DNA from 3 places in the Mycobacterium simiae genome. Region 1 is predicted to be linked to each of the others. Evidence: predicted binding sites of a transcription regulator. Region 1 holds the regulator's gene; each other region holds the start of a gene.
The links. Region 1 encodes LexA, which represses DNA repair genes until DNA is damaged. Its sites were predicted from a motif close to CGAACANNTGTTCG; they were not measured.
Positions count from the first base shown of each region.

Region 2: the regulator LexA is predicted to act here: its motif matches at 2,869-2,882, upstream of G6N33_RS07105 (error-prone DNA polymerase).
Region 3: the regulator LexA is predicted to act here: its motif matches at 1,972-1,985, upstream of G6N33_RS17905 (alpha-ketoglutarate-dependent dioxygenase AlkB).

Region 1 covers NZ_AP022568.1:556,036-560,702, reverse strand. Annotated here, with positions in the region: gene G6N33_RS02540 (sunset domain-containing protein) at 1-1,914, shown strand, start outside; gene lexA (transcriptional repressor LexA) at 1,954-2,655, opposite strand; gene G6N33_RS02530 (LysM peptidoglycan-binding domain-containing protein) at 2,958-3,419, shown strand; gene nrdR (transcriptional regulator NrdR) at 3,569-4,033, shown strand; gene G6N33_RS02520 (peroxynitrite isomerase) at 4,037-4,519, shown strand; gene G6N33_RS02515 (PhzF family phenazine biosynthesis protein) at 4,536-4,667, opposite strand, start outside.
Region 2 covers NZ_AP022568.1:1,564,567-1,569,233, forward strand. Annotated here, with positions in the region: gene G6N33_RS07105 (error-prone DNA polymerase) at 1-2,855, opposite strand, end outside; gene G6N33_RS07110 (wax ester/triacylglycerol synthase domain-containing protein) at 3,020-4,381, shown strand; gene otsB (trehalose-phosphatase) at 4,423-4,667, shown strand, end outside.
Region 3 covers NZ_AP022568.1:3,792,973-3,797,639, forward strand. Annotated here, with positions in the region: gene G6N33_RS17895 (DUF5642 family protein) at 1-652, shown strand, start outside; gene G6N33_RS17900 (DUF5642 family protein) at 681-1,334, shown strand; gene G6N33_RS17905 (alpha-ketoglutarate-dependent dioxygenase AlkB) at 1,340-1,957, opposite strand; gene arcA (arginine deiminase) at 2,067-3,278, shown strand; gene G6N33_RS17915 (dolichyl-phosphate-mannose--protein mannosyltransferase) at 3,375-4,667, opposite strand, start outside.

The sequences.
Region 1 (4,667 bases):
GAAGTGCCCGGACTGGCGGGGCCCGACAGCCGAGTGGTGACCTTATCGGCTAGCGACAAACCCGTGATCTTCTGGACGCCCGATCACGGTGCGTTCGTCGTGCGCGGAGCCCTGAACGCCGCGTGGGACAAGCTCGGCAGTTCGGGCGGCGTGCTCGGCCCGCCGGTCGGCGACGAGACCTACGACGGCGAGGTGTCCGCGCAGAAGTTCGCCGCTGGGCAGATCTCCTGGAACCGCAAGACCAAGGAATTCACCACTGAGCCAGCGGGATTGGCCGACCAGTTGAAGGGCCTGCAGGTGGCGATCGACCCCACCGCGGCGATCAACATGGCCTGGCGCGCGGCCGGCGGCGCCGGCGGTCCGCTGGGCGCCAAGCAGGGCGGTCAATACCCGATCGGCGGCGATGGCATCGTCCAGAACTTCGCCGGGGGCAAGGTGTTCTTCACCCCGGCGACCGGTGCGAACGCCGTCGAGAGCAACATCCTGGCGAAGTACGAATCGCTCGGCGGCCCGGTCAGCAGCGACCTGGGTTTCCCCATCACCAACGAGTCCGACGGCGGCGTCGGGCCGAACAGCCGCATCGTCACGTTCTCCGCGGCCGACAAGCCGGTGATCTTCTGGACCTCTGACCACGGTGCGTTCGTCGTGCGCGGCGCGATGAAGGCCGCCTGGGACAAGTTGCGCGGCCCGACCGGGAAGCTGGGCGCGCCGGTCGCCGATCAGACCGTCGACGGCGACGTGATCTCGCAGAAGTTCACCGGCGGCAAGATCTCGTGGAACCGCGCGAAGAACACCTTCTCCACCGATCCGGCCAATCTGGCTCCGTTGTTGTCCGGTCTGCAGGTGTCCGGCCAGAACCAGCCGAGCAGTTCGGTGGCGGCGCCGCACGCCAAGAATTGGTACACCTTCAACTGGTGGTATCTGCTGGCGCTGGTCCCGCTGCTGGTCTTGGTGCTGCTGGCGGTGTTCATGGCATTGCGGTGGCGACGCAACCGCGCCGAACGTAAGGCCGCCGCCCCCTACGGTTTCGACCGCGATGCCGATGTGGGCGGTTACGACGACGCCGGCGAACCGCGTTGGGAATCGGATTACCCGCCCGAATACACCGACGCCACAACCGAGCACCTGTCCTACGGTGACGTGCACCGACAGGACCACCCAGGTGGCCCGACCGCCGACGCGCCGCGGGTTCGGTGGCCGCACTCACCAGAAACGGCCGAGCCGGACGATGATGGTGGACTTGCCGTGGGTTACGACGATCGCTCGTCGCCCGAAGCGGAGGGGCAGTGGACGGGGGCGGAGGCCGACGAGCGCGACCCGGACACGGTCGACACCGATTCCATCCCCAAGGTGTCGGCGCAGGATCTGCGGGAGGCGGGCTACGACGACGAGCCCCCGGACGCCGGCTATCCGGACGTGGCCCAGGAAGTTGTCGTCCCGGAGGGCGCCTATCCGCACGGCACCGGCACCGAATACCTCGACGTCGCCGATCCGGATGCTATTGCCGAGGCCGGGTATCCGGCCGTCGCCGACGAGGATGCCGCGTATCCCGAGCCGGGTTATCCGATCGCCGAGGAGGAGGCGGCGGAACCCGAATATCCGGACGTCGCGGTGCGGCACACGCCTCCGGATGTCGAGGGCGCGCGCGGCGCGGCGGCGTCGAGAAGCGGGCGACACGCGGCCGCCGACGACGATGCCGACTTCGCGCCGGCCCTGGGGCCGGCTGGGCGGCCCACCATCCACATGCCGCTCGACGATCCGTACGAAATGCCCGACGGTTACCCCATCAAGGCCAGCGCCCGCTTCGGGTTGTACTACACGCCGGACAGCGATCTCTACCACGACACCCTCGCCGAAATCTGGCTGTCTAGCGAGGAGGCCGCGCTGGTCAACGGCTTCACGAAAGCCGACTAGCGCGCCGATTAGGGTCGGGTCGGCAGCGCAGCTTCGTCGCTACACCTTGCGGATCACGGTGACGACCTTGCCGAGCACGGTCGCCTCGTTGCCGGGAATGGGGTCGAACGCGGGGTTGTGCGGCATCAACCACACCTGGCCGTTGGCCCGCTTGAACGTCTTGACGGTCGCTTCGCCGTCGAGCATCGCGGCGACGATGTCGCCGTTGTCGGCGACATTCTGCTGTCGCACCACCACCCAGTCGCCGTCGCAGATCGCGGCCTCGACCATCGAGTCGCCGACCACTTTGAGCAGAAACAGCGTGCCCTCGCCGACCAGCTCGCGGGGGAGTGGGAAGACGTCCTCGACGGCCTCTTCGGCCAGGATCGGTCCACCGGCCGCGATGCGCCCGAGCACGGGCACGAACGTGGGTTCCGGCAACGTGTCGGAGCCGGCGACCTCGGTGACCGGCGCGGCAGGCGCGCCGTCGTCGGCGCCGCGCACATCCACCGCGCGCGGGCGGTTGGGGTCGCGGCGCAGATAACCTTTGCGTTCCAGGGTGCGCAGCTGATGAGCCACCGAGGAAGTCGACGTCAGGCCGACGGCGTCGCCGATCTCCCTGATACTCGGCGGGTATCCGCGGCTGGTCACCGATTCCCGGATGACGTTGAGGATGGTGCGCTGCCGCTGGGTAAGCGATGAATCCACGGATTGCAACCGATCTGCGGGGCCGGCTGCGGCGGGGTCGTTGCTGTCGCTCATGGGACGAATGTAGCCGCCCGCCGGTCGATAATCAAACATGTGTTCGACTGGCGTGTCGGGGTCTGCCGGCCCGGAAGCGACGCGGGAATAAATCGCATCACCTCGCGAATAACAATGGTGTAACTCTCGATCGGATCGGGTATTTGGGGCTCATGTCAGTGGTAGCGGCCAGCGGAACTTGTCGGTGGCGTGCCCTAGCGTTTTGCTCGTGCGACACGCTTCGCTCAAATGTTCGGAGTTCGAACACACGAGCGATAGTGTCGAACACACGAGCGAGGATTTAGTCGACCGGAGGAACGCACATGACGCTCATGCACACAGTCACACCGCGCACCGGCGGCGTCCGACGCCCCGTCGACGGGCTGGTCGCACGTCCTCGTTACAGCCACGAACGGCCGGCCGGCGCGCCGATGCGCTACCGCGGCACGGGCGTCACGATGTCCATGGCGCCGCACCGGCGGCGGCCGGTCACCGTGAAGACGACGCTGGGCCTGGCGTTGATGGCCGGGATCATCACGCTCTGGTTGGGCCTGATGGCCAACCTCGGGCAGATCGCCAACGGGGAACCCGCCAACGCAGCTGCTCCCGTCCCGGATCGGCTGTCGGTCGTGCAGGTCGAGCCCGGCGAGTCCCTGCAGGACCTCGCGCACCGGGTGGCACCGGCGGCCTCGGTCCGCCAGGTTGCCGACCGCATCCGCCAACTCAACAACCTCAGCTCCCCGGCGCTGGCCGCCGGCCAGACGCTGATCGCGCCCGTCGGCTGACGCCGGCGAAAGCTGCTGCGCGCCAGAGCGTCTCCACGCTCGACGCGCGGCGAGCGCGGGTACCGCAGCTGCATTGGCCGGGCGGCAGAGCACCCGGGTACGCTCGGAGTGTTCGCCGAGAGGCTGGCACAACGAAGGAGCGGCGGCCCATGCACTGTCCGTTCTGCCGCCATCCCGACTCGCGGGTGATCGATTCGCGCGAAACCGATGAAGGCCAAGCCATTCGGCGCCGCAGATCATGTCCGGAGTGCGGGCGCCGGTTCACCACCGTGGAAACCGCTGTTTTGGCCGTAGTCAAACGTAGCGGCGTTACCGAGCCGTTCAGCCGCGAAAAGGTCATCCGGGGGGTCCGCCGCGCCTGCCAGGGCCGCCAGGTCGACGAGGACGCCCTGAACCTGCTGGCCCAGCAGGTCGAGGACACGGTGCGTGCCGCCGGCTCACCCGAAGTCCCTAGCCACGAGGTCGGCCTGGCGATCCTGGGGCCGTTGCGCGATCTGGACGAGGTGGCCTACCTGCGGTTTGCGTCGGTGTACCGATCCTTTTCCTCGGCCGAGGATTTCGAACGCGAGATCGCGTCGCTGCGTCAGCACCGCAAGGTATCGACGCCCGGCTGATCGATGCCCGACCTGCATCCGGACCTCGAGGCGCTCGCGCCGCTGCTCGGCACCTGGGCCGGCCGTGGGGCGGGTGAATACCCGACGATCCAGCCCTTCGAGTACCTCGAAGAGGTGGTGTTCTCCCATGTGGGCAAGCCGTTTCTGGCCTACGCGCAAAAGACCAAGGCGGTGGCCGACGGCATGCCGCTGCACGCCGAGACCGGCTATCTGCGGGTGCCCGAACCCGGTCGCCTCGAATTGGTGCTTGCCCACCCCAGCGGCGTCACCGAGATCGAAGTCGGCTCCTACCAGGTGCGCGACGGTGTGATCGATATCGAGCTGGCCACCACGTCGGTGGGGCTGACACCCAGCGCCAAAGAGGTTTCCGCGCTGGAGCGTTCCTTGCGCATCGACGGCGACGAACTGTCGTACTCGATGCGGATGGGTGCGGTCGGTCAGCCCCTGCAGCATCATCTCGCCGCGGTACTGCGGCGCAAACCCTGACCCGCGCGCTGGTTTCCTACAGGTGTGTCACGCCGTCGGTGACGACCCGGCCACCGACGCGGACCCAGCCCTCGGGGCTCCATGTGGTTTGCAGTAACGAGCCCTTGCCCTGGATGATGCTCAGGTCGCGGCTGAGGTGGTCGGTGAT
Region 2 (4,667 bases), 1.0 Mb from region 1:
GGTAACCGGTCCGGGCGTTGCGTGGCAGCGGCCCCGGCCGCCCACAACGCCTCGCGTCGCGACACCCCGAAACAGCCCAGTGCTCCCGCCGTCGCCAGCGCTTCGGTCTGTGGCACCGAAAGCTGGATCCGGGTGGTCAGGTCGAGCAGAGAGTCAAAGGGGCCGTGAGCCTTTCGCTCCTCGACCAACTGGTCGGCGAGGTCGTCGCCGATATGGCGGACCGCCCCCAGCCCGAGCCGAACCTCGGTGCCGGCATTCTCGAGGGTGGCATGCGTCAGGCTGGCGTTGACGTCGGGGCCGTGGACCCGCACGCCGTGCCGGCGCGCGTCGGCCACCAGCGACTGGGGTGAATAGAAACCCATCGGTTGTGCCCGCAGCAGCGCCGCGCAGAACGCGGCCGGGTGGTGCAGCTTGAACCAGGATGAGTAGAACACCAACGAAGCGAAGGACAGCGCATGGCTTTCCGGGAAGCCGAAATTGGCGAACGCTTCTAGCTTTTCGTAGGTCCGGTCGATCACCTCGTCGGTGGCGCCATGTAATCTGCGCATGCCGTCGTAGAACCGGTCACGTAGCCGTCGCATCCGCTCGGCCGAACGCTTGGATCCCATGGCGCGGCGCAACTGGTCGGCCTCGGCGGCGGAGAAGCCGGCGCAGTCGACCGCCAGCTGCATCAGTTGCTCTTGAAACAAGGGCACTCCCAACGTCTTTCGCAGGGCCGGGGCCATGGATGGGTGGTCATAGCAGACTGGGTCGATTCCGTTGCGCCGCCGGATGTAGGGATGCACCGATCCACCCTGGATGGGCCCGGGACGGATCAGCGCAACCTCGACCACCAAGTCGTAGAACACCCGCGGCTTCAACCGGGGCAACGTCGCCATCTGAGCGCGCGACTCCACCTGGAACACCCCGACGGAATCGGCGCGGGACAGCATCTCGTAGACCGCCGGCTCGGAGAGGTCGAGGCGAGCCAGATCGACCTCGATGCCCTTGTGTTCGGCGACCAGATCTATCGCGTAATGCAGCGCCGAGAGCATGCCCAGCCCGAGCAGGTCGAACTTCACCAAACCGATGGCCGCACAGTCGTCTTTGTCCCACTGCAGGACACTGCGATTCGCCATTCGAGCCCATTCCACGGGACACACGTCGGCGATCGGACGGTCACAGATCACCATGCCACCGGAATGAATCCCCATGTGTCGCGGCAGGTTCCGGATCTGGTTGGCCAGGTCGACCACCTGCTCGGGGATGCCTTCGACATCGGGCGAGTCGGCAAGCCCGTTCCAGTGGTTGACCTGCTTGCTCCACGCGTCCTGCTGCCCTTGCGAGAAGCCCAGGGCGCGGGCCATGTCGCGCACCGCGATCTTTCCACGGTAGGTGATGACGTTGGCGACCTGAGCGGCGTAGTCGCGACCGTATTTGTCGTAGACGTACTGGATGACCTTTTCGCGCTGATCCGACTCGATGTCCATGTCGATGTCGGGCGGACCGTCGCGGGCGGGCGACAGGAAACGCTCGAACAACAGCTCGTTGACCACCGGATCGACCGCGGTGACACCGAGGGCGTAACAGACCGCGGAGTTGGCCGCCGATCCCCTGCCCTGACACAGGATGTTGTTCTGGCGGCAAAACCGGGCGATATCGTGCACCACCAGGAAATAGCCCGGAAAGGTCAGCTGCGCAATGACTTTCAACTCACGTTCAATCTGGGCGTACGCGCGTGGCGCGCTCTCCGGCGGCCCATAGCGTTCCCGCGCCCCCGCCATCGTCAATTGCCGCAGCCAGCTGTCTTCGGTGTGTCCGGTGGGCACGTCGAACGGCGGCAACTGCGGCGCGATCAGCGCCAACCCGAACGCACACTGCTCGCCGAGCTCGGCGGCGGCGGCCACCGCGTCACGGCCCCCACCAGACACCTGCGCGAACAGCCGGGCCATCTCCGCACCGGATCGCAGGTGCGAGCCACCCAGCGGAGCCAACCACCCGGCGGCCGAATCCAGCGACTGCCGGGCCCGAATCGCGCCCATCGCCATGGCCAGCCGCCGCCGCGACGGCCCCGCGAAATGCGCCCCGGTGGTGGCGACCACGCCGACCCCGAAGCGCGGCGCGATCCCGGCCAGCACCGCGTTGCGTTCGTCGTCGAGAGGCTGACCATGGTGGGTCAACTCGACGCTGACCCGCTGGGCGCCGAACCGGTCCACCAGATCGGCCAGCGCCCGCTCCGCCGCCGATGGACCGCCCTCGGAAAGAGCTTGGCGGACATGGCCCTTGCGGCAGCCGGTCAAGATGTGCCAGTGCCCACCGGCGACCTCGGTCAGCGTGTCGATGTCGAAGCGCAACTTGCCCTTCTCACCGCCGGCCAGGTGGGCCGCAGCCAGCTGTCGCGACAGCCGCCGGTAGCCTTCCGGGCCCCGGGCCAGCACCAGCAGATGCGGGCCGGGCGGGTCCGGCGTCTCGGTGCGGGGAACCGAGGACAGCGACAGCTCGGCACCGAACACGGTAGGAACGTCGAGTTCGGCCGCGGCCTCGGCGAACCGGACGGCGCCGTACAGACCGTTGTGGTCGGTCAGCGCCAGCGCACGCAGACCCAGCCGGGCGGCCTCCTCCACCATCTCTTCGGGTGTGCTGGCCCCGTCCAGGAAGCTGTACGCCGAATGTGCGTGCAGCTCGGCGTAGGGAACGCAATGCGCAGCGGCAGAACGACCACGCTGTTGCGTCGGCGGTTCGTACGTTCCGCGCTTGCGCGACCAAGGGGCCTCCGGCGCAGGCTCCTCGGCAATCGGCGTGCCGGCGTGCCGCGGTTTGCTGTCGAGCAACCGCTCCATTTCCGCCCAACTCCGCGGCTCGTTGCTGAAACCCATCCGAACAGTCTATCGAATGTGTGTTCGATTACGTGCACGGTTGTCGAAGCGGTTGTTAAACCGGCCTTCACCTTCTAAACACAGTCTTAACGGACTAGGACCTACCGCGATCGCACCGCCGCGACAGATACTGGTACGGAGCCGACGACGGGCGGGAACTGCAGATGGTACAGCTGACAGCGGCACTGGATACGGGCTGGCGCGCGGCGGCGGATCCCGATCGGCAGGCGAGCATGGTGACCGGTGCGGTCGCCATCGTCGACGGCCCGACCCCCAACTTCGGTCGACTCAAAGACCTTTTGGCAGAACGCATTATCGCGATACCACGATGCACGCAGGTGTTGCACACGCACCCGCTCAGCGGCGCCGGGCAGTGGGCCGACGACCCGGAGTTCGACCTCACCCATCACCTGCATCGGGTCGCGGTTGCCCACCCCGGTGCCGAAGCCGACCTGTCCCGGGTGATCGCCCACGCCCTGGAACGGCCCCTGGACTCGGACCGACCGCCGTGGGAATGCTGGGTCGTCGAGGGGCTGAGGGGTAAGTGGGCGATCCTGGTCAAGGTCCACTACCTCCTCGCCGAGACCATCCCGGCGGCGCATCTGTTGACCCGGCTTTGCGATGACGCCGACGCCGGGATGTTTGCCAATCCGTCTGTCCCCCAACCTGATCCGGCACCAGCACGCAAGCGGGGCTGGGCCGATGCGCTGGAGCTGGCCCTGGAGTCGGCCCTGGCGGTCACCAATAACCTGACCGACAGCGTCTGGTCGGCGGCGCGGATGTCGTCGACCGCCCCGGTGGTCACGATGCGCCGCTACGGCACCGTGCGTGTTCCGCTGGCCGCGGTGGACGCGGTGTGCGGCAAGTTCCGGGTGACCACCAACGACGTCGCGCTCGCCGCGATTACCGAGGGTTTCCGGGCGATGCTGCTGCATCGCGGCGAACAGCCCCGGCCGAGCTCGGTGCGCACCCTGGACAGGGCCGACGACATTGCGGGAAAGCTGCCCTACCTCCCCGTCGAACACGCCGACCCGGTTCAGCGGCTGCGGATCGTGCACAGCAGCCTGAACAAACCGGCCGTCCAGAACAGCAGCATCGTCGATCTGGCCACCGGCTTGGTGCCGGTTGCCCTGTGCGTCAAGATGTTTCATCTGGTGCTGAGCCGGTTGCCGCAGCCCGGCGTGGTGATGCTGGCGACCAACACCCCCGGCCCGCGACACCGGTTGGCGCTGATGGGCGCCACGGTGGAACGCCTGCTGCCGATCCCGCCGACGGCCTCGCAGCTGCCCAGCGGAGTCGCGGTGCTCAGCTACGGCGACGAGCTGATTTTTGGGATCACCGCCGAATACGACGCGGCGCCGGAACTCCAGCAGGTCGCCGCTGGAATCGAACGGGAGATGGCGCGTTTGACGGCGCTCAGCCAGGACTCCGTCCTGTTGTTCAGCAGCGATCGCCGCAAGCGCCGGGCCGGCGCGCAGCCGCGCGGCGTGCCGCCGACCCATCCGACCGCGCGAGCCCGGCACTGACCCGGCCCGGACGGGGACACCCACCGTGAGAAGGTGGATTCGTGCCCAACCCGGAGCCGCTGACCATCGACCCGCGCCGTCACGACGCGGTGCTGTTCGATCCCGCACTGGCCATTCCGGCCGCGTTGGTCGCGCAATTGCGCGACGCCGGTGTCGCCGCGGGCACCTTCGCTCCGGCCGACGACATGACTGGCATTCGGACCGGACGCTGCGTCGTCGTGGCCGCCAGCGAGGCGACAGCCGCGGCCGCTCGCGATAGTGGGTTCGCGTTGGTGATCGACGCGCA
Region 3 (4,667 bases), 2.6 Mb from region 1:
CGTTGCGGTCACGGTGCTGACGGCCGGATGCGGCCACCCGTCGCCGCGTCGGCCGTCGGTCGCGCCGTCGTCTACATCGGCGCGCGCAAGCGTCGTCAACCCCGCCAACATCAAGCGAGTCGTTCGCGACCTACCACCCAATTACGAAGTCACCAGCGATATTCCGGGCACCGCCTCGCCGCGTCAGAGCTGGGGTCTCGATCCGGACGCGACGTCTCGGCCCGCGTCGTGCGCCGCGCTTGCCGACCCCGGCCTGGGTCGCGAGCAAACCGCGCAGGGACTGTCCGCCTCGGGCCAGGGCGGCATCATCAATGTGATCGTGGTGACTTTGCCGGATGTCGGGCTGGACCGCGGCGTCGTCGACAGCTGCGCCCAGTGGTCCCTGACCGCCAAGCACGCCACCGCCCACGTCAAGCTCATCGACCCGCCGCGCATCGACGGCGCCGACACCGTCGGTATGGCCGTCGATGTCAAATCCGCGGTCGAATCGGGCACCGAAATCGACTCGCGGGCATATACATTCATCGCCTACCTGGACGGCTACTACGCGTTCACCACGCTGACCACCGATCCCGGGTCGGCGTTGCCTGCGCTGGCACCGCAATTCGCCGCCGACTTGCTGGTCAAAACGGTGTCGACGTTGCGCGGCTGAACGTCGCGCGTTGGGTAGATTAGCCACGGTGTCCAGGCTGGTATGCGTGCTCGCGACGGCGTGCGTGCTCGCCGGCTGTTCATCGAACGACAACGCCGCGCCGAACGCCGACATCGCCAAGGTCGTCCAGGTGAAGTCGAGCTTCGGGCCCGAGTTCAAGGTCACCGACGTCTCGGAACGGGCGATCGACCCCAAGCTGTTGTCGGCACGAAAGCTGCCCGACGGGCTGAAATTCGATCCGGCCGACTGCGCGAAGTTGGCATCCGGCCCCGACATGCCGTCGGACGTGCAGGGCAACATGGCCGCGGTGTCGGCCGAGGGCAACGGAAACCGCTACGTGGTCATCGCGGTGGAAACGTCCAAGCCGCTGCCGGCCAGCGACCCGGGCAAGGACTGCACCAAGGTTGCGTTCGCGGGGACCGGGGTGCGCGGCGGCCTGGAAACCATCGACGCGCCCCGCATCGACGGCACCCGGACCCTGGGCGTGCACCGCGTCCTGCAGGCGGTGTTGGCCGGCGGCACCCGCACCGGCGAGCTCTACGACTACTCCGCGCAATTCGGCGACTACCAGGTGATCGTGATCGCCAACCCGCTCGTCGTGCCCGACCAGCCCATCGCCAAAGTGGACACCGAGCGCGCCCGCGACCTGCTGGTAAAAGCGGTCGCGGCGATCCGCACCTGAGACGCTCAGCGCACGTCGCGCGGCCGGAACTGGATGCTGACCCGCGGGCCTTTGTGCGCCCTCGTCTTCGGGACGGCGTGCTCCCAGGTCCGCTGGCACGAACCGCCCATCACCAGCAGGTCGCCGTGCGCCTGCGGCAACCGCAGCGACGGGCCGCCCCCGCGCGGGCGCATCGCAAACATCCGGGTGGCGCCCAGGCTGACGATCGCCACCATGGTGTCCTCGGCGCTGCTGCGGCCGATCGTGTCGCCGTGCCAGGCGACGCTGTCGGAGCCGTCGCGATAGCAACACAGGCCGATCGTGGTGAACGGCTCGCCGAGCTCACCCGCGTAGATGTCGTTGAGTCGCCGCCGCATCCGCGCCAGCAGGGGATGGGGTGGCTCCTCGACGGCCAGGTCGTAGAAGCACACCAGCCGCGGCACGTCGACCACCCGCTCGTACATCTGGCGGCGCTCGGCGCGCCACGGAATGCTGCTCAGCAGCGCGTCGAACAGCTCCTGCGCGCCGCGCGGGTCGTCACTGAGCCAGCCGGCGCGGACTTCGATGAAGGCGCCGTCCCCGAGCTGGCGCCGCTCGGTGTGCTCGAATAGCGAGCCCTGTAGCCCTGAGACCTGGGTGCCCACCCGTCGAAGTCTATCGCACATCCGTTCGATCAACCGGGACTCGCCCGGCCCACCAGGCAGCCTCGCGCGTGACGCGACGACCGCGATCGCCGCGGCTACGGTTTAAACCGTGGGTGTCACTGAACTGAGCACCAAGTCCGAGGTAGGCACGCTTCGGGTGGCGATCCTGCACCGGCCCGGCGCCGAGCTGCGGCGACTCAACCCGCGCAACAACGACCAGCTGCTGTTCGACGGATTGCCCTGGGTGGCTCGCGCTCAGGAGGAGCACGACCAGTTCTCCGACCTGTTGCGGTCCCACGGCGTGGAGGTGCTGCTGCTCGCCGATCTGCTGACCGAGGCGCTGCAGCACAGCGGCGCGGCCCGGATGCAGGGCGTGGCCGCTGCCGTCGACGCACGCCGGCTCGGGGTGCTGCTGGCCCAGAGTCTGTCGGCCTACCTGCGCGGCCTGGAGCCGGCGACGCTGGCGCATGTGCTGATGGCCGGCATGACGTTCAACGAGCTGCCGCCCGACACCCGGACTGACGTGTCGCTGGTGCTGCGGATGCATCACGGCGGCGACTTCGTCATCGAGCCGCTGCCCAACCTGGTGTTCACCCGGGACTCGTCGATCTGGATCGGGCCGCGGGTGGTGATCCCGTCGCTGGCGTTGCGGGCCCGGGTTCGCGAGGCGTCGTTGACCGACCTGATCTATGCCCATCATCCGCGATTTACCGGGGTGCGACGGGCCTACGAGTCGCGCACCGCTCCCGTCGAGGGCGGCGACGTGTTGCTGCTCGCTCCCGGCGTGATCGCGGTCGGAGTGGGGGAGCGGACCACCCCGGCCGGGGCGGAAGCGTTGGCGCGCAGCCTGTTCGACGATGATCTGGCCCACACGGTGCTCGCGGTGCCTATCGCGCAACGCCGTGCTCAGATGCACCTGGACACGGTGTGCACGATGGTCGACACCGACACCGTGGTGATGTACGCGAACGTCGTCGACAACCTCTCGGCATTCACCCTCCAGCGCGGCCAGGACGGAGTGAACATCAGCGACGAGGCTCCCTTCCTCGAGGCCGCCGCCAGGGCGATGGGCATCGACAAGCTGCGCGTGATTGACACCGGACTGGATCCCCTGGTCGCCGAACGCGAGCAGTGGGACGACGGCAACAACACGCTGGCGTTGGCCCCCGGCGTCGTGGTGGCCTACGAGCGCAACGTACAGACCAATGCCCGGCTGCGGGACGCGGGCATCGAGGTATTGACCATCGCGGGGTCCGAATTGGGCACCGGCCGCGGCGGCCCGCGGTGCATGTCCTGCCCCGTCGCCCGCGACTCGCTGTAGCTCGTCGCGGCTATCCGTGAAACTGTCACTGGCAACACGTTTCTCGAGTACCGCCGTCGCTAGTTGCAGCCTCGCGGCAAGGCGAGTCGGAAGGACTCAGCGCCAACTGGGCAGCCAGATCTCCATGTCCCAGGTCTGCTGCGAGATCGGCAGCCCGGTCAGTATCGGGAAGAGCCAGGCGAAGTTCGTCACGACCAGCGCCACATAGCAACTCACGACGATCAGTCCCAGCGTCCGGCGCTCCGCCGATTGGTTCGGGCGGAAGAGAATGTCGCCGCAAATCAGCGCGATGGCCATGACCAAAAACGGAGCCATGGTCGCCGCGTAGAAGAAGTACATTTGCCGGTCGATGTCGGCGAACCACGGCAGCCACCCCGCGCAGTAGCCGACCAGGACCACGGCGTAGCGCCAGTCCCGTCGGACCACCGCTCGCCACAGCGCATACAGCAGCACCGGCACTGCCAGCCACCACATCGCGGGCGTGCCGACCAGCATCTCGGCCTTGACGCAGGACTGGGCGCCGCACCCGCCGACATTCTGCTGATCGATGGCATACAGCACCGGCCGCAACGACATCGGCCAGCTCCACGGCTTGGATTCCCACGGGTGGTGGTTGCCGGCGGCATTGGTCAGCCCGGCATGAAATTCCAGGGCCTTGGCGCTGTAATGCCACAGCGAGCGCAGGGCGTCGGGGACCGGCAGCACGGATTTCGGCCCGATCGTCTGACCCACCTCGTGCCGGTCGATCGCCGTCTCCGACGCAAACCACGGCGCATAGCTGGCCAGGTACACCGCGATCGGGATGACCCCGATGGCGTAGGCCGTCGGGATCAGGTCGCGGCGCAGCGTGCCCAACCACGGCCTGCTCACCTGGTACTGCCGGCGTGCCGCGACATCGAACGCTAGCGACATCGCCCCAAAGAACACCACGAAGTACAGGCCGGACCACTTTGTCCCGCAAGCCAATCCGAGCAGCACGCCGGCCAAGAAACGCCACCAGCGCACCCCCAGCCGGGGGCCCCACACGGTGTCCGCGCTGCGGCCTTCCAGCAGCGCGATATGCATTCGCCGCCGCACATCGTCGCGGTCGACGATCAGCGCGCCGAACGCGGCCACCACGAAGAAGGTCAGGATTCCGTCGAGCAGCGCCGTGCGGGCGGCGACGAAGCTGACCCCGTCGCAGATGCACAACACGCCAGCGATCGCACCCACCAGCGTCGAGCGGCTGATGCGGCGCACGATCCGCATCACCAGCGTCACCATCACCACGCCCAGCAGCGCGCCGGTGAATCGCCAGCCCACCCCGTCGTAGCCGAAGATCGCCTCGCCGAGGGCGATCAGTTGCTTGCCGACCGGCGGGTGGACCACCAACCCGAACCCAGGGTTGTC